One region of the Arthrobacter sp. P4_F11 genome, then DNA from elsewhere that is predicted to be linked to it. Evidence: riboswitches for the same ligand, from Rfam matches in the RefSeq annotation. Region 1 holds a riboswitch; each other region holds the start of a gene.
What was found. A riboswitch is a leader RNA that binds a small molecule or an ion and turns the genes downstream of it on or off. The one in region 1 is predicted to bind S-adenosylmethionine.
Positions count from the first base shown of each region.

Region 2: it holds a riboswitch for S-adenosylmethionine, as region 1 does, so the genes downstream of both, AC1DRO_RS12535 (aminotransferase class V-fold PLP-dependent enzyme) here and AC1DRO_RS09120 (bifunctional o-acetylhomoserine/o-acetylserine sulfhydrylase) in region 1, are expected to answer to the same signal.
Region 3: it holds a riboswitch for S-adenosylmethionine, as region 1 does, so the genes downstream of both, AC1DRO_RS18590 (DUF1737 domain-containing protein) here and AC1DRO_RS09120 (bifunctional o-acetylhomoserine/o-acetylserine sulfhydrylase) in region 1, are expected to answer to the same signal.

Region 1 covers NZ_JBFUJK010000006.1:194,105-200,035, reverse strand. Annotated here, with positions in the region: gene AC1DRO_RS09145 (NAD(P)/FAD-dependent oxidoreductase) at 1-786, shown strand, start outside; gene AC1DRO_RS09140 (amidohydrolase family protein) at 798-2,030, shown strand; gene AC1DRO_RS09135 (histidine phosphatase family protein) at 2,033-2,713, opposite strand; gene AC1DRO_RS09130 (CPBP family intramembrane glutamic endopeptidase) at 2,823-3,590, shown strand; gene AC1DRO_RS09125 (VOC family protein) at 3,693-4,331, opposite strand; SAM riboswitch class IV at 4,501-4,616, shown strand; gene AC1DRO_RS09120 (bifunctional o-acetylhomoserine/o-acetylserine sulfhydrylase) at 4,678-5,931, shown strand, end outside.
Region 2 covers NZ_JBFUJK010000010.1:19,913-25,843, reverse strand. Annotated here, with positions in the region: gene AC1DRO_RS12540 (class I SAM-dependent methyltransferase) at 52-828, opposite strand; gene AC1DRO_RS12535 (aminotransferase class V-fold PLP-dependent enzyme) at 910-2,349, opposite strand; SAM riboswitch class IV at 2,384-2,497, opposite strand; gene hisN (histidinol-phosphatase) at 2,575-3,405, opposite strand; gene rsgA (ribosome small subunit-dependent GTPase A) at 3,482-4,597, opposite strand; gene aroA (3-phosphoshikimate 1-carboxyvinyltransferase) at 4,581-5,931, opposite strand, start outside.
Region 3 covers NZ_JBFUJK010000019.1:61,150-67,080, reverse strand. Annotated here, with positions in the region: gene AC1DRO_RS18595 (ATP-grasp domain-containing protein) at 1-897, opposite strand, end outside; SAM riboswitch class IV at 1,216-1,329, shown strand; gene AC1DRO_RS18590 (DUF1737 domain-containing protein) at 1,342-1,650, shown strand; gene AC1DRO_RS18585 (rhodanese-like domain-containing protein) at 1,647-2,066, shown strand; gene AC1DRO_RS18580 (O-succinylhomoserine sulfhydrylase) at 2,067-3,275, shown strand; gene AC1DRO_RS18575 (glutamate--cysteine ligase 2) at 3,315-4,499, opposite strand; gene AC1DRO_RS18570 (UDP-N-acetylglucosamine 1-carboxyvinyltransferase) at 4,551-5,931, opposite strand, start outside.

The sequences.
Region 1 (5,931 bases):
GTCCTGGTCCCGGATTCGTTCAGCGCCGCCGGGCTGGACACCGGATCCTTCGCCTGCAACGCCCCCGTGCTGCTCGAGGACCACCGGCGGCTCGCCGTGGCCGGCGGCGTGGACATCATTACCGGCGCCAGGGTCCATTCCGCCCAACGCCTGGGCACCGGCTGGGAACTGGGCGCCGGGCAGGAAGGCTTCCAGTCCGCCGTCGTGGTCAACGCCGCCGGTGCCTGGGCCGACGAGCTCGCCGTCCTCAGTGGCGTCGAGAAGCTCGGCCTGCAGCCGTACCGGCGCACCGCGGCGATCGTCGACGTCGAGAATCCCCTCCCGGAAGCCTGCCCGATGGTGGCGGCGGCCGATGACAGCTTCTACTTCCGGCCGGACAACGGCCAGGTCCTGATCTCGCCCGCCGAACACGTGCCGAGCGGACCTGAGGACGCCCGGCCCTATCCCGGCGACGTCGAACGGGTCATCGCCCGGCTCAACGAGATCACGACGCTCGGGATCCGGAGCGTTCGCACGGCCTGGACGGGGCTGCGGACGGAGGCGGCCGACGGCGTCCCGGTGGTGGGGTTCGACGCCGAGGCCACCGGATTCTTCTGGCTCGCCGGCCAAGGGGGGTACGGATTCCAGACCTCATCCGGCGTCGCGGAACTGGCCGCCGGGCTGATCCTCGCCGGCCAGGGCTCCGCCCCGGCCCTGGCCCCGGCCCTGCCCCCGGCGCGGGACGCCAGTCCGGCATCCCGGACAGCGGAGGCGCTGGCCGCGACCCGCTGGTCCATCCGGCGCTGAAGAATGGACCCATGAGTACCCTCATCACCAATATCGCCGAACTGATGACCCAGGACGCGGAACACCGCGTCCTCCGCGACGCGGCGGTGGTCATCGAGGGGGAGCGGATTTCCTGGCTCGGGCCCGCGGCCGGCGCCCCGGCCGCGGACGAACGGGTGGATGCCGGTGGCCGGGCGCTCCTCCCGGGCTGGGTCGACTCCCACACGCACCTGATCTTCGCGGGGGACCGCACTGCCGAGTTCGAGGCCCGGATGGCGGGGGAAAGCTACAGCGCCGGCGGGATCGCCGTCACCACCGGCGCCACCCGGAGCACGAGCGACTTCGACCTGACCCGGCTGGCGATGGGCCGCGTCGCGGAGGCCGTGTCGCAGGGCACCACCTACCTGGAGACCAAAACCGGCTACGGCCTGGACCTCGAGAACGAGGCCCGCAGCGCCCGCATCGCCTCCACGGTGGCGGACGAGGTGACCTACCTGGGGGCGCACCTTGTGCCCGCCGGGATGGACGCGGAGGAATACACGGAGCTGGTCTGCGGACCGATGCTCACCGCAGTCCGGCCCTACGTCCGCTGGGCCGACGTCTTTTGCGAGCAGGGTGCGTTCAACGAGGACCAGTCCCGCCGGGTGCTGCTGGCCTGCAAGGCCGCCGGGCTGGGGCTGCGCGTCCACGGCAACCAGCTCGGCGAGGGCCCCGGCGTCAGGCTGGCCGTGGAATTCGGCGCCGCGAGCGTGGACCACGTGAACTACCTGTCGGCCGCGGACATCGACGCCCTTGCCGGCAGCTGGTCCGGCTGGGACGCCGCCGGCGGCAGCGGCACGCCTGGATCCGGGCAGCGCGGCACGGTTGCCACGTGCCTGCCGGCCTGCGATCTTTCCACCCGGCAGCCGCTGGCCCCAGGCCGTGAACTGCTCGACGCCGGTGTGCAGCTGGCGCTGGCCTCCAACTGCAACCCCGGCACGTCCTACACCAGCTCCATGGCGTTCTGCGTCACCACCGCAGTGCTGCAGATGCGGCTCAGTGTCCATGAGGCGGTGCGCGCCGCGACCTACGGCGGCGCCCTGGCCCTGGGGCGGGAGGCCGGGAACGACGTCGACGGCGAACGCGCGGTGGGCTCGATCGCCGTCGGACACCGCGCGGACCTGCACCTGCTCAACGCCCCTTCCGCCACGCACCTCGCCTACCGGCCCGGCATCCCCCTGACGCACGCGGTGTGGCGCGTCGGTGTAGCGCAGCCGCTCCGCTAGCCCTAGAACATCATGGGCGGTGCGTCGAGGACGGTCTCGTCCACGCGCCTCTTCTCCCACTGCGTGAAGGGCTTGTCGAGCTCGTACTTGCCGTGCGAGGTGCGCAGCAGGGTGCGGACCTCGGCGTTCTCGGGGTTGTTCAGGGACTCGAAGTATTCCACCGACCAGTGGAACCAGCGCATGCAGAACAGCCGCATGGTCAATCCGTGCGTCACGAACAGCGCGTTCGGGGCATAGCCGGGCCGGGACCAGTGCCGGTGCAGGGTTTCCATGAACGAAGAGATCCTGTCATACACATCGGAACCGGACTCGCCCTCGCGGAAGCGGTAGAAGAAGTGCCCGTAGGCGTTGCGGAGCTCCTTCTGGTCCTCGATGTCGCCGGCGATCTGAAAGTTGGCCCAGTCCTGTTCGCGCAGGCGCGGTTCCTCGATCACCCGCTCCACGAGCGGGCCGAGATTCAGCGCCTCGAGGGTCTGGTAGGCGCGCAGGTACGGGGAGACGTAGACGCACACCGGGCGGCCGTCCAGCTGGCGCCGGACCTCCTCCCCGGCCGCGGTGGCCTGCTCCAGACCCAGCGCGGTCAACGGGATCCGGTAGTCCGGAACACGGTTGTAGATCGAGGTGTCGGCATTGGCGGCAGACTGGCCGTGCCGGATCATGATGATTTTCCGGGGCGCACTCATAATCCCCAAGCATAGGGCTCCTAAAAGCAGGTGCCGCAGGCAAAACCCCGTTCGGCCGGCACCACGCGGGCACCAGCAAACTATCGGCAAGTGCAGGCAAGATAGAACCATGTTGGTTCCCTCCCGCCGTCGGCTGCGGTTCGAAGTGTTGATTGTCCTGGGGTTGTCGCTGGGGCAGTCCGCGATCTACTCCGTGGTGCAGTTGCTGGACAAGATGACCACGGCGCCGCTGGCCCAGGGGACATCCACACTGAACCGCTCACAGAGCGCACGCGAATACTTCGACCTCACCTACCAGTTGCTGGACATCATCTTCGCCCTGGTCCCGGTGGCCCTCGTGATCTATTTCCTCACCGAGCACTGGCCGGCCGGTGAGCGCGGAACCTCGGCGTTCCGAAGGATCGGCTTCGACTTCGCCCGGCCCGGCAAGGACCTCCTGCAGGGTCTCGGACTCGCCGCGCTCATCGGCATTCCGTCCCTGGGTCTCTACGCCGCCGGCCGGGCCCTGGGGATCACGACGGCGATCATCCCCAGTGCCCTGGACGCGTACTGGTGGACCGTGCCAGTGCTGGTCCTGTCCGCGATCCGGCACGCGGTGGTCGAGGAAGTGATTGTGGTGGCGTACCTGCTGGACCGGCTCGGGAAACTGGGCTGGAGCGTGCCGGCGGCCATCGCCGCCAGCGCCCTGCTCCGCGGCAGCTATCACCTGTACCAGGGGTTCGGGCCGTTCATCGGCAACGCGGTGATGGGCGTCGTCTTCGCGCTGGTCTACACGCGGACCAAACGGGTGATGCCGCTGGTGATCGCCCACGCCATCCTGGACACTGTGGCGTTCGTGGGGTTCAGCCTGTTCGGCAAGGCCGTGGGCCTGGGCTGAGTTGCTTTTAGGAGCAGCCCTTAAATGATCTCGGCCGCCGTCTCCTAGGTGACATCGTTGGCACCTAAGAGATGGCGGCCGAAGCGTGGGGCAGGTGGAGCGTTAGATCGTGACCGCTCCGGAGGCGGTCTCGAAGGTGACAGAGAGGATGCCGGGAGTCCCGTGCGGCGCGATCCAGTTCACGGCGACGTCTTCCAGCGGCTTTTCAACCGGTTCGCCCAGCCACTCCGTGACACGTGCGGCCGAACCGGCAATGGTCAGTGCGGACATCTTGACATCGCTCGCGTAGGCGTTGGACGGGTGCAACTCCGGGTCGCCCTCCCACTTGAGCATGTACGGCACCTGGGGGTCGGCAATGAGCCCCAGGATGCCGATCTGCTTCCAGACCAGTTCGCGGCCGTCGGGAAACTTCCGGTTGCCGTTGACGGCGGCGCGGCCGAGCCGCTCCTCGAACGGGGCCAGGTCGTCAACCTCGACGCACCAGCCCATCCAGCCGCCGCCGGCCTCGGAGCGTGCCCGGACGGCCTGGCCGAACGGGGCCTTGTCGGAGGCCGGGTGGTTCAGGACCTCCACGACTTCCAGGTACTTGTGTCCCGCGAGCGGGATAATCATGTTGCGTGTCCCGAAACGGGGGTGCACTCCACCCTTCACGGCTTCAACGCCGAGGGCAGACGCAATACGTTCAGTGGTGGCTGCCAAGCCATCGTGTTCACAGGCGTAAGAGACGTGATCCATGCGCATGCCATCATCTTGGCACTTTGTGATGGACCTCTCAGCTTAGGCTCCCCTAACCGTCATGGGACGTCCTGGGGCGCGGAACGCGGCGCCCCGGATGCTCCGTCACGGCGGCCGTCTTCATCTTCGTCACAAAGCTATCCATGGCTCCGCCGCCATTCCTACACTGAAGCCAGGTCATGAGTGCCAGCGCACAGCCCCGGCTTGCTGGCCGGCAACCCTCGTATCGCGGTGGGGTGCCCCGGGTGAAGACCTGGCCGTCCGGCGCCCGCCGGAGGGCAAGCGCGGCGCCTGTTCCGGTTCGGGCCGAAAGCCCCGGCCGGTGCTGTGCCCAGTGACTCGAGGAGCACCAATGTCCAACGCCTGGTCCTTTGAAACCCGCCAGATCCACGCCGGCCAGGAGCCGGACAGCGCCACCGGCGCGCGTTCCCTGCCCATCTACCAGACGACGTCGTTCGTGTTCCCCAGCGCCGAAAGCGCCGCGAACCGCTTCGCGCTCGCCGAGCTCGCGCCCATCTACACCCGGATCGGCAACCCGACCCAGGACGCCGTCGAACAGCGCGTCGCCAGCCTGGAAGGCGGCCTCGCGGCGCTGCTGCTCAGCTCCGGCCAGGCCGCCGAGACGTTCGCCATCCTCAATATCGCCGAGGCCGGGGACCATGTGGTGGCCAGCCCCAGCCTCTATGGCGGAACCTACAACCTGCTCGCGCACACGCTGAAGAAGTTCGGCATCTCCGTGACCTTCGTGGCGGACCCGGATAACCTGGACCAGTGGCGGGACGCCGTCCAGCCCAACACCAAGCTGTTCTTCGGCGAAGTGGTCTCCAACCCCCGCCAGGACGTCCTGGACATCGAGGGCGTCTCCCGCGTGGCGCACGAGGCCGGCGTCCCGCTGGTGGTCGACAACACGCTCTCCACCCCCTACCTGATCCGGCCGATCGAGTGGGGCGCGGACATCGTGGTCCATTCCGCCACCAAGTACCTCGGCGGGCACGGCGCCGCAATCGCCGGCGTGATCGTGGACTCCGGCAACTTCGACTTCGGGAAAGACCCGGAGCGGTTCCCCGGCTTCAACACCCCGGACCCCACCTACAACGGCCTGGTCTACGCCCGCGACCTCGGAGCCGACGGCGCGCTGGGCGCGAACCTCTCCTACATCCTCAAGGCCCGGGTCCAGCTCCTGCGCGACCTCGGCTCCGCGGTGTCCCCGTTCAACGCCTTCCTCATCGCCCAGGGCATCGAAACGCTGAGCCTGCGCGTCGAGCGCCACGTGGCCAACGCCACGAAGGTGGCGCAATGGCTGGAGGGGCGGGACGACGTCGAATCGGTCGCCTACGCCGGGCTGCCGTCCAGCCCCTGGTACGAGCGCGGCCGCAAGTACGGGCCCAAGGGGACCGGCGCCGTCGTGGCGTTCAACATCGCCGGGGGAGCGGAGGCCGGCAAGCGGTTCGTCGATGCCCTCGAACTGCACTCCCACGTCGCGAACATCGGCGATGTCCGGTCGCTGGTGATCCATCCGGCGTCGACCACCCACAGCCAGCTCTCGCCTGAACAGCAGGTGATCGCCGGGGTGAATCCCGGGCTGGTGCGGCTTTCGGTGGGACTG
Region 2 (5,931 bases), on a different contig from region 1:
AAGCCCGGCGGGCGCTGCGTGCAATCCGGGGGCATCCGGGGTGAGCGTGCATCAGGCCCGGAAGGCCCGCCACGTCTGGGTCAGGTAGGGCAGCCGGAGCACCTCGCCCGGGGTGTGCCCCAGATGCTCGTTCAGGTACCAGGCAAGGTTGGCTGTGACCTTGGTCCGGGTGGAGGCCGATGCCGCGAGATAGTAGCTGCGGGACTTGGCGAGCTCCTGGATGTCCTCCGTCGTGACGGAATCCTCCCAGCGCGTCAGGTGGCTCTCCAGCCCGGTGAACTCGGGGCCCACGGCCGGACGGAAGTGTGGCTTGTGGACGTCCCCGGCGTGCATGATCCGGGAGAGCCGGTGCACCCAGGGCACGCTGGTGTCCAGCTGGTTCCAGATCAGGCCCAGCACGCCGCGCGGCCGCAGGATCCGGGCAATCTCGGCGCTGGCCGGGCCCGGGTCGCACCAGTGCCACGCCTGGGCAACCGTGACCAGGTCAAAGGACTCCGGCTCGAGACCGGTGTCCTCGGCGCTGCCCTCGATGGCGGTGACGTCCGGCAGGGTCCGGCGCAACTGCTCAAGCATGTCGGCAGAGGGGTCCACGGCCACCGTGCCCAGTCCGCGTTCTGCCAAAAGGGAAGTGAACTTCCCGGTGCCCGCGCCAATGTCCGCGGCGTCCCTGGCTCCCGCCGGAACCAGCCAGTCGGCCGACTCCTGCGGATAGCCGGGGCGGACGCGTTCGTAGTGTTCGCCGCCGTCCTGGAAGCTTTGTCCGAGTTCCTGGCGCCGCTCGCTGTGCAGCTTCGGTCCGCTGTGGAGCCTGGGTCCGGCGCTTGCCACGTGCGATCTCCTTCTGGAAGGTCCTGCTGGTTTCAGATACCTTTCGAATTTACCGCACCCGCGCCGGGCCCTGATCCTGCGCTAGTCGAGGGTGCAGGGCGCAGCGCCGGCCGTGCCCGGGGTGTTCGGAGCCCAGTGGGGGTAGCTGCGGGTATCGTTGGCCGGCACCCAGCGGCCGGCGTCCACCACGTAATCCCAGCCGAGTCCGTTCTGCCGCAGCTGCTGCAGGCCGGCCAGCAGGCGTTCGGCGTCCTCCAGCCGTGAGCCGAGGCCGAAGCTGGCCCGCAGGGAGCCGGCGGGCAGGCCGAGCCGCTTGAGCAGCGGGTGGGCGCAGAAGCGGCCGTCGCGCAGGCCAATGCCGTGTTCGGCCGACAGGTAGGCGGCCACCAGTCCGGCGTCGTAGCCTTCCACGGAAAAGTTCACGACGCCGATCGTGCCGGTGTCCGGCTGATCGCCTCCAGTGGAAGAAGCGGAGGAAGAATCAGAAACCGAATCGGCAAAGATCCGGTGCACGGTTACTCCTTCGATGCCCTGGAGGCCCTCGACGAGGAAGGACCGGATGGCGTCCTCGTGGGCCTGCCACTGCTCCGGGTCCAGGGCCGCAATGACCTGGGTGGCGCGGGCGAGGGCCGCCGCGCCGAGGACGTTCGGCGAGCCGCCCTCGTGCCGGGCAGGTCCCGTGGTCCAGCTGACGGAGTCGAGCCGGGCATCGCGGACCGCGCCGCCGCCGGCCAGGTGCGGGGTGCCGGCGTCGAGCCAGTCTGTCCGCCCCACCAGCACGCCGGCGCCGAACGGGGCGTACAGCTTGTGTCCCGAGAAGGCGAGGTAATCGACGTCGTCCGCGGCGATATTGATCCGCCGGTGCGGGGCGAGCTGCGCGGCGTCGACAACGATCCTGGCGCCGTATTCGTGCGCCAGTGCGGCCAGGGTCCGGATCGGGAGGATCTCCCCGGTGACGTTGGAGGCGCCGGTGACGGCCAGCAGGCTGACGCCGCCGCGGGCGAGTTCGTCGCGCAGGCGGTCCACGGTGGCCGCGAGGGTGGCGGCGGCCACGACGCTGCGGTGCGGGACATTCTGCCAGGGCAGGAGGTTGGCGTGGTGTTCGATGTCGAGGTAGAGGACCTCGCCCGCGGGCCGCCCGTCGCGCAGCGGCAGGCAGCCGGCCAGCAGGTTCAGGGAATCGGTGGTGTTGCGCGTGAAGATCACGGAATCGTCGGGCCGGCCGCCCACGAAGTCCCGCACGATGTCCCGGGCGTTCTCGTAGACGGAGGTGCTGATCTGCGATGCGTAGCCGGCGCCGCGGTGCACGCTCGCGTAGTACGGCAGGATTTCGTTCAGGTAGGCCGAGACCACGGACAGGGCCGGGGCGGAGGCGCCGTAGTCGAGGTTGGCGTAGCGCGCGTGGCCGCCGGTGATCAGCGGGGCCTGGATTTCGGCCCCGGTGACGGCTGCCAGCGGGCGGGCCGCGAGGGCAAGCCGTGCATGGAATTCAGGGGCAACGGGGAAAATGGCAGTTGTCATGGGACCTCACTCGAACAGGACCCCACACCGTGGGAATCCGCGCTTGCCGGGTCCGTTCCGGACCGGCCAGGTCGTCACCCGGGGCACCCCACCGCGACTGGAGGGTTGCCGGCCAGCAAACCGGGGTTTAGCGCTGGCACTCGTGACCTGCATCGAGCGTAGGACATCGGGGCAGCCGGGGAAAAGGCGGCCGCCGATTGTGAAGCGGATTATTACGGGCGCGGCTCAGTTGTTCGGGTGGGCTTGGAAGAGGTCGTCGAGTCCGGGGTTGAGCCGCTTGAGCACTTCCGAGTGCAGGATCGAATTGGTGGCCAGGGCGTTGCCGCCGAAGGGGCCGTCCTCGCCTTCGAGCGAGGTGAAGCGGCCGCCGGCCTCGGTCACGATCGGCACCAGGGCGGCCATGTCGTAGAGATTCAGCTCGGGTTCGCAGGCGATGTCCACGGCGCCCTCGGCCACGAGGCAGTACGACCAGAAGTCACCGTAGGCGCGGGTGCGCCACACTTCCTCGGTCAGGCCCAGGAACTCGTCCAGGTTCCCGCGTTCCTTCCAGCCGCCAAGGCTGGAGTAGGACAGCGAGGCGTCCTCGAGATTGGAGACGTTGGATACCTTCAACCGTGTGGCGGCGGCGAGCGAGCGGCCCGTGTAGGCGCCTGCACCCTTGGCGGCCCACCAGCGCTTGCCCAGTGCCGGCGCGCTGACGACGCCGACCACCGGCTCGCCCTCATCGACGAGGGCGATCAGGGTGGCCCAGACCGGGACGCCGCGGACAAAGTTCTTCGTGCCGTCGATCGGGTCGATGATCCACCGGCGGGAACCGTGGCCCGAGCTGCCAAATTCTTCGCCCAGGACCGCGTCACGCGGACGTGACCGGGAGAGCTGGCCGCGAATGGCCTCTTCCGCGGACTTGTCGGCATCGGTGACGGGTGTGAGGTCGGGCTTCGTCTCGATCCGAAGGTCGAGCGCCTTGAAGCGGCTCATGGTCTGGGAATCGACCGAATCTGCCAGTACATGGGCAAGGCGCAGGTCATCGTTGTAGCTCGAAGCGGGTTGACTCATGGTTCCAAACTACCGTCAAACCGGGCCGCCGGGCGGTAGGCCGCGGCACGGCGCCGCCGCCCCGTTGCTGGTCCGGCTAGGAGACGGTGCCCAGTTCCTTGGTTTCCTGCGCTTCCATCCGCGGGTCAGTGCCCAGCAGCCGGCGCAGGGACGCGAGCCTGGCCGGTCCCGAAGGCCCCGCGTGCCCGGCCGCAACCCACTTGTCGACGCCGCAGTTGACGGCGGTGGAGTCATGCTTGCAGCCGCGTTCGCAATCATCGGTGCCCGGCTCCAGGTCCGGGAAGGAGCGCAGGATCCGGTCCGGGTCCACGTGGGCCAGGCCGAAGGACCGGATGCCGGGGGTGTCGATGATCCAGCTGCCGGCCGGGGCATCGTTGACTTTGAGCGCCAGTGCCGAGGAGGACGTGTGGCGGCCGCGGCCGGTTACCGCGTTCACGCCTCCCGTGGCCCGCTCGGCCCCGGTCAGGGCGTTGACCATGGTGGACTTGCCGACGCCGGAATGGCCCAGCATCACGGTGACCTTGCCGTCGAGGTAGTCGCGCAGCTGGGATACCGCGTCCTTGTCGAGCCGGGCGGAGAGCCCGTCGTCGGAGCGGGCGTCGATGCCGGAAGCGGCGGAGTCCGCGGTCTTGGAGATGATGACGGGGAAGTCGAGGTGCTGGTAGTTGGACAGCAGCTCGGCGGGATCCTTGACGTCGGCCTTGGTGACGAGCAGCAGCGGCTCAATGCCGGCGTCGTACGCGGCCACCAGCGCGCGGTCGATGAAACCGGTCCGCGGCTCGGGGTTGGCGGCGGCGACCACCACCACCAGCTGGTCGGCGTTGGCCACGACGGCACGTTCGATCGGGTCCGTGTCGTCGGCGCTGCGGCGCAGCAGCGTCTTGCGGTCCTGGATCTTGACCAGCCGCGCCAGGGTGTCGGGCTCGCCGGTGACGTCCCCCACGAGGGAGACGAAGTCGCCGGCAACCACCGGGTTGCGGCGCAGTTCCCGGGCCCGGGCCGCGATGATCTTGCGTTCGTCCGCGGTCCCTTCGCCGACGACGGCGGTGTAGCGGCCGCGGTCAACGGTGATGATGCGTCCGGTGACGGCGTCGTCGTAGCTGGGCCGGTCCTTGGTGCGGGGCCGTGTGCCCTTCTTGTTCGGCCGGATCCGGACGTCGGACTCGTCCCAGGAATCAGTGCTGCGTGCCACCGGCGGTGTCCTCATCTGCGGCGGATCCCTGGGCCAGCATCGCTTCCCAGAGTTGCGGGAAATCGGGCATGGTCTTGGCCGTGGTGGCGATGTCCTCGACTTCCACGCCGGCTACGGCAAGGCCGAGGATGGCGCCGGCGGTTGCCATGCGGTGGTCCGCGTAGCTGTGCACCACGCCGCTGTGCAGCGCGGCCGGGCGGATGATGAGGCCGTCGGGGGTTTCTTCGGCGTCGCCGCCGAGGCGGTTGATTTCGGCGACGAGGGCGGCGAGCCGGTCCGTTTCATGGCCGCGGAGGTGGGCGATGCCGCCCAGACGTGAGGGGCCGGTGGCGAGGGCGCACAGCGCGGCTACGGTGGGGGCGAGTTCGCTGGTCTCGTCGAAGTCGCCGCCCTTGATCTCCGGCCCTCCGCTGACGGTCAGGGTGCCGCCGTCAACCGTCACCGTGGCGCCCATAGCGGTCAGGATTCCGCGCCAGAGATCACCCACCTGGGTGGTTTCCGCGGGCCAGTTCGGGATCCGCACGGTGCCGCCGGTGGCCAGGGCCGCCGCGAGGAAGGGTCCGGCGTTCGAGAGGTCCTGCTCGATCCGGACGTCGAAGGAGCGGATCGGGCCGGGGGAGACAACCCAGTGGTTCGGCACCGAGTCGTCGACCGCCACGCCCACACCGCGCAGCACGGCCACGGTCATGTTGATGTGGTCCAGGCTCGGCACGGGCTTGCCGACGTGTTCGCTGCTTTGATGTTCGAGGTGGAGTCCCTCGGTGAAGCGCGCCCCGGCCAGCAGCAGGGCGGAGACGAACTGGGACGAAGCGCTGGCATCAATGACCAGGTGGCCGCCGCGCACCTCACCAGAGCCGTGCACCGTGAACGGCAACGACGACGCCGGACCGCCGTCGGGTGCGGTGACTGCCACACCCAGGCCGGCGAGGGCCTCGATAATGGTGCCCATGGGGCGTTTGCGGGCATGCGGGTCGCCGTCGAAACGGGACTCACCGCGGCGCAGCGCGGCCACCGGCGGCACAAAGCGCATGACCGTGCCGGCCAGGCCACAGTCGATCGCCGTGTCCGCCGACGCGGCATCCATGCTGATCGGGACGATTTCCAGGTCGGGGCCGAAGGCGCCGTCGCCGGGCACTTCCGTGACGGTGGCCCCCAACTGCCGCAGGGCCTCAATCATCAGCGCGGAATCCCGGGAGTGCAGGGGAGCCCGCAGCCGCGAAGGTCCGTCCGCGAGGGCGGCGAGCACGAGGTACCGGTTGGTCAGGGACTTGGATCCGGGAACGGTGACAGTGGCATCGACCGGCCGTGCGGCGAAGGGTGCGGGCCAGTGCGTA
Region 3 (5,931 bases), on a different contig from region 1:
CGCCGGGAGCATGAACGTTGCGAGCACGGCGTCGAGCATTTCCGGGGCCCAGGTGCTGTTCTCCCCCAGGGTCGCGCAGACACCCAGCACCACGGGCGTTCCGTCGGTGCGGCGGCGGATCTGGACCTGGACCGGCCCGGCCAGCCCGAGCGTGCGGACGGCGGCCAGGCCCAGCTTGCGCACATCCCCTGCCTGGTTCGCCGGCACCCTGCGGCTGACCTCGTCGCTGCCGGCGCGTCCATACGGAGTCCTGGTCTTCTCGAGGACCACCGCCACCGGCGCCATCGCGTTGCGTGCCGGAGTGCCGAACACCAGGCACACATAGTCGGCGCCCGGGATAAATTCCTGGACCAGTTGCCCCGCCGGCATGTTCTTCCAGCTAACGGAGTCGGTTCCGGCCAGCAGGTGGACACCATGGGAGCCTTTGAAGACCCGCGGCTTGACCACCACGGGGCCGCTGAGGCCGGCGAGGGATGCCGGCGCGGCGGCGAGGTCGCCCGGAACCGCGAACCGGGGCACCGGGATGCCGGCGGCTTGCAGCGCCCAGGTGGTGAACAGGTGGTCGTTGGCGAGGGCCACCGCGGCTGGGTCGGCCACGATGATCCGCACGTCCTGGGCGAATCCGGCGCGGGCCGCGGCCAGGAGCGGGAGCTCCACGGTGAGGGTCGGAATGATGACGTTGATGGCTTCGCGGTCCACCACCCGGCGCAGGTCCAGGACCATGTCCGGGTTCGTAGCCGGCAGGAGCCTGACCGCGGCGGCGGGAGCCTCCCCGGCCTGGCGGGTGTCGGCGCGGGCGTCGGTGCCGAGGTACGGGAGGCCCCGGGCTTCGAGCTGGGCCGCGACGGCCCGTCCGGCGGCGCTTGTAATCCCGGTAACGAGTATGCGCGGGCCCACGATTGCTCCATTCCGCCGTCACCGGCCGGACCGCGGCTGCGGCTCCGACCGTTCCAGCCACCGATTCCCAGACAGCTTGTTGATGGACAGACGAGTCGATTCCGGGACTGCTCGATTCACACATTGCTCGAATCACCTGCAGCTCCGGCCGACGCGTCGGACCTAATCCCCCCAGTAGACGGCGAAACGTCCCGGCAGACACGAGTGGGCTGTACCCGAAACTGGAGCCCGCCACTACTCGCCCGGGCCGCGGTCCGGTTACGGAACATGACGACGGCGGCCGTGCGGGCCGGCGTCGCAGGTGTTACGTTTTTGGGGAGTAATGAGAACCGGTGCCAAGCCCTGACTGGCCGGTCGGCAACCCTCCCTTTCGCGGCGGGGTGCCTCAGGTGAATACTCGGCATTCGAGAATTCGAGCTGCAAGCGTGAAAGAGGAGATCCGTCGTGCCCGAGACGTCAATACCCACAACAGCCACACCCGGTTCAGCACCCGGCGAGGAGAGGCTGGCCTACCGGCTGTTCACCGGCGCGGATGACCGCGCCTTTTGCGAGCGGGTGTCAGCCGCCCTGGCCGAGGGCTACGTGCTGCATGGAAGCCCCGCCGCCAGCTTCAACGGAAGCACCGTGATCGTGGCGCAGGCGCTGGTCCTGCCGGCCGCGATTGCCAGTGCGGACGCCGCCGTGGCCAATGCGGTTGATGAGCTCGACGCCGACGAATTTGGCGCCGACGGGGCCTTCGCGGGCCACGCATGAGCTACGCCGGAGACCTCAGCCCGCAGGAGGCGTGGGCCAAGCTGGAGGCCGGAGCCATCCTGGTGGATGTCCGGACCGAGGGCGAATGGGCCCACATCGGCATCCCGGACACCGCGGCCGCGGGCGAGAGCCGCAGCGATCCGCTCTTCATCCAGTGGAACCTCGCCGGCGGCATGCCGAACCCGCACTTCGTGGAACAGCTAAGGCAGCGGGCGCCGGCGGACACCGCCGTCGAACTGGTGTTCCTTTGCCGTTCCGGTGCCCGGTCGATCGCCGCCGCGACGGCCGCGACGGCCGCCGGCTACACCTCGTACAACGTCCTTGAGGGCTTCGAAGGCGAGACCGACCGCTTTGGCGAACGCACCGTCAATGGCTGGAAGAACCGCGGCCTGCCCACCAACCTCGGAAAGATCTAAGTGACTTTCAATCCCGACGCCGCCGGCTGGGCGGCCGACACCCAGGCTGTCCGTGGCGGCCTTGACCGCACCGGCTTCCAGGAAACCACCGAGCCGATCTTCCTCAACTCAGGATTCGTCTACGAGTCCGCGGCCGCCGCCGAGCGCGCCTTCACCGGGGAGGACGAGCGCTTCGTCTACTCCCGCTACGGCAACCCCTCCGTCGCCACCTTCCAGGAGCGGCTCCGGCTGCTCGAGGGAACGGAGGCGTGTTTCGCGACCGCGTCCGGCATGTCCGCCGTCTTCACCGCCCTGGGCGCGCTGCTGGCGGCCGGCGACCGGGTGGTCGCGGCCCGCTCGCTGTTCGGCTCGTGCTTCGTGATCCTTAACGAAATCCTGCCGCGCTGGGGAGTCGAGACGGTCTTCGTGGACGGCCCGGACCTGGAGCAGTGGCAATCCGCGCTGTCCGAGCCGACCACGGCGGTGTTCTTCGAGTCGCCGTCGAACCCGATGCAGGAAATCGTGGACATCGCCGCCGTGAGCAAACTGGCGCACGCGGCCGGCGCCACGGTGGTGGTAGACAACGTCTTCGCCACCCCGCTGCTCCAGCGCTGCGGCGACCTCGGCGCGGACGTGGTGGTCTACTCCGGCACCAAGCACATCGACGGCCAGGGCCGCGTCCTGGGCGGGGCCATCCTGGGCACCAAGGAATTCATCGACGGGCCCGTCAAGCAGCTCATGCGGCACACCGGTCCGGCGCTTTCGGCGTTCAACGCCTGGGTGCTCACCAAGGGCTTGGAGACCATGGCCCTGCGCGTCAACCATTCCTCGGCCTCCGCGCTGCGGCTGGCCGAATGGCTCGAGGGACAGCCTGCGGTCGGCTGGGTAAAGTACCCGCTGCTGCCGTCCCACCCGCAGTACCCGCTCGCAGTGCAGCAGATGAAGGCCGGCGGGACCGTGCTCACCCTGGAACTGCAGCCCTCCCCCGGCCGCACGGCGAAGCAGGCCGCGTTCGCACTCGTGGACGCACTGCGGATCATCGACATCTCCAACAACCTGGGCGATGCCAAGACGCTCATCACGCACCCGGCCACCACCACGCACCGCGCGATGGGCCCGGAAGGCCGCGCGGCGATCGGGCTCAGCGACGGCGTGGTTCGGCTTTCGGTGGGGCTGGAGGACGTCGAGGACCTGATCCGAGACCTCGGCCAGGCGCTCAAGCAGGTCTAGGGGCTTCCGCCCCTGCCCTGCACTGCCTCGGGCTCCCGGTCAGGCCGGGCGCAACCGGCCCAGGGCCGAACGATTGTCTGCCGGCCCCTCGGTGACGGGCCCCTGGGTGGTCAGTTCGATGGCCCGCTCGACGACGGCGGGCAGGCCGCCGGCCCGGAACGGGCCGCGCTGCAGCTGCGAACCGGTGCCCTCTGCCAGAATCCGCTCAACGCCCTCGCGCGCCAGCTCCAGCTCGCCCTGTTCCTCAAGCACCGGGGCCACGAAGTCCACGAGCGCCCTGACCACGTCCGCGGCCGGGGCCGGGGTGAAGGTTCCGAAGTCCAGGAGCTCTCCGCGCAGTCCGCAATTGCTGGCTTGCCAGGCGGCCATCCGCAGCAGCAGCGTGGGCACCGGGGCGGGATCGACGCCTTCGTTCCATTCCCGCGCGGCGGACTCCACGAGGGCGCGCACCAGCACGGCAATCAGGGCAGCATCTTCGGCCCGCAAGCAGACATCCGCGACCCGGATCTCCACGGTGGGATGCTGACGGGCCAGCCGGGCGTCGAAATAGACCATCCCCTCGTCCATCAGGACGCCGCTTTCGACCAGCCGGGTGACCACGCGGCGGTAGACGGGCAGGCTGCCGAAGATCATCGTGGGACCCGAGCCCGGCCAGCGGTTCCAGGCCTGGGTGCGGTAGCTTTCGAATCCGGTCTCAGCCCCGTTCCAGTAGGGGGAATTCGCGCTGAGTGCTATCAGCACGGCCAGCTTGTCGCGGATCCGGTCCATTACCGCCACGCCTTCCTCCGGGGACTCCACAAAGGTGTGGACGTGGAGGCCGCAGGTCAGCTGGTTCCGGACGGTGAGCCCGAAGCGCTGCTGCATGGTCATATAGCGCGGATTCGGCGTCAGGTGGGTGGCTGAGCCTTGGGGCGACGTGGCCAGGGCCGCGACGCGCCCGCCGTGCGCCCGGGCGGCCTGGTCCGCAAGGGACCGGCCACGCCTGAGCTGCCGGAGCAGTTCCGTGTATTCCAGGCACGGATGCGTCTGGGTCTCGATCTGTTCGAGCTTGAGCTCGTAGCTGAAGTCGGCGCCTTCGTGGACCGGTTTCTGTGCCGGGAGAACCCTGGCGGCTTCCTGCTGCGGCGGCACCAGACTCGGCAGCATGAGCTCAGCGAGGGCAAGCAGCATCCCCGATTCGGGGTCCACTATCAGCAGTTCTTCCTCCACGCCGAAGGTGCGCATGAATCTATTGTGCGTCAGGATCCGCCGAAACGCCCCACACCAACGCGGGGCTCAGTCTTGGAAATACTCGATCTTCGCCCCGATGGTGTTCAGCCGCTCGGCCAGGTCCTCATAGCCGCGTTCAATGACATAGATGTTCCGCAGCTCCGAGACGCCACGGGCCGCCAGCATGGCCAGCAGCAGGCAGGCGGCGGGGCGGAGGGCAGGCGGGCAGCCCACCTCGGCCGCCCGCCACTTGCTGGGCCCGTTGACGTAAATGCGGTGCGGATCGAGCAGCTGGACCTGGGCGCCCAGCTTGTTGAGCTCGGTCAGGTAGATGGCCCGGTTCTCGTAGACCCAGTCATGGATCATGGTCTGGCCGTGGGCGTTGGCGGCGATCACCGCGAAAAAGGGCAGGTTGTCGATGTTCAGCCCGGGGAAGGGCATGGGGTGGATCTTGTCCTCCGGCGCCCGCAGCTCCGAAGGCTTGGTGGTGACATCCACCAGGCGGGTGCGGCCGTTGCGGGCAAAGTACTCCCCCGAAACCTCGAGCCGCTGGCCCATCTGCTCGAGCGTGGCGAGTTCGATTTCCATGAACTCGATCGGGACGCGGCGGATGGTGACTTCCGAGTTCGTCACGATGCCGGCGGTGATGAGGCTCATCGCCTCGATGGGGTCCTCGGACGGGAAGTATTCGATGTCAGCGTCGATCGACGGCCGGCCGGTGATCTTCAGCGTCGTGGTGCCAACCCCGGCGATGTCCACGCCGAGCATCTGCAGGTAGAAGCACAGATCCTGCACCATGTAGTTCGGGCTGGCATTGCGGATGATGGTGGTGCCACGGCGGTGGGCTGCGGCCATGATGGCGTTCTCGGTGACGGTGTCGCCGCGTTCGCTGAGCACGAAGGAGCGGTCGTGACCGTCCGACGGCGGCGCCTGCACCGCGTAGAACCCGGACTTCGCCTCCACGCTAAGGCCGAACTGGCGCAGTGCCTGCATGTGCGGCTGCACGGTGCGGGTGCCGAGGTCGCAGCCGCCGGCGTAGGGCAGCCGGTAGGTGTCGGCCTCGTCCAGCAGCGGGCCCAGGAGCATGATGACGCTGCGGGTCCGGCGGGCCGCCTCCACATCCATGGAGGCCAGGTCCAGGACGGCGGGGCGGCGGATCTGGAGGTCGTTCGCGTTGAGCCAGGTGCACTCGACGCCGATGCTGGTCAGCACCTCCACGATCCGGTTGACTTCCTCGATCCGGGCAAGCCGGCGCAGCGTGGTGGTCCCGCGGTTGATGAGGCTGGCGCACAACAGCGCGACGCCGGCATTCTTGCTGCTGTTGACGTCCACCGCGCCGGCGAGGGTGCGGCCGCCCTCGACGCGCAGGTGGGTCATCTGGGGCCGGCCCACCTTGACGATGCTGTGCCCGACGATCGCCTCCAGGCGCTGGATCATCTTCAGGCTC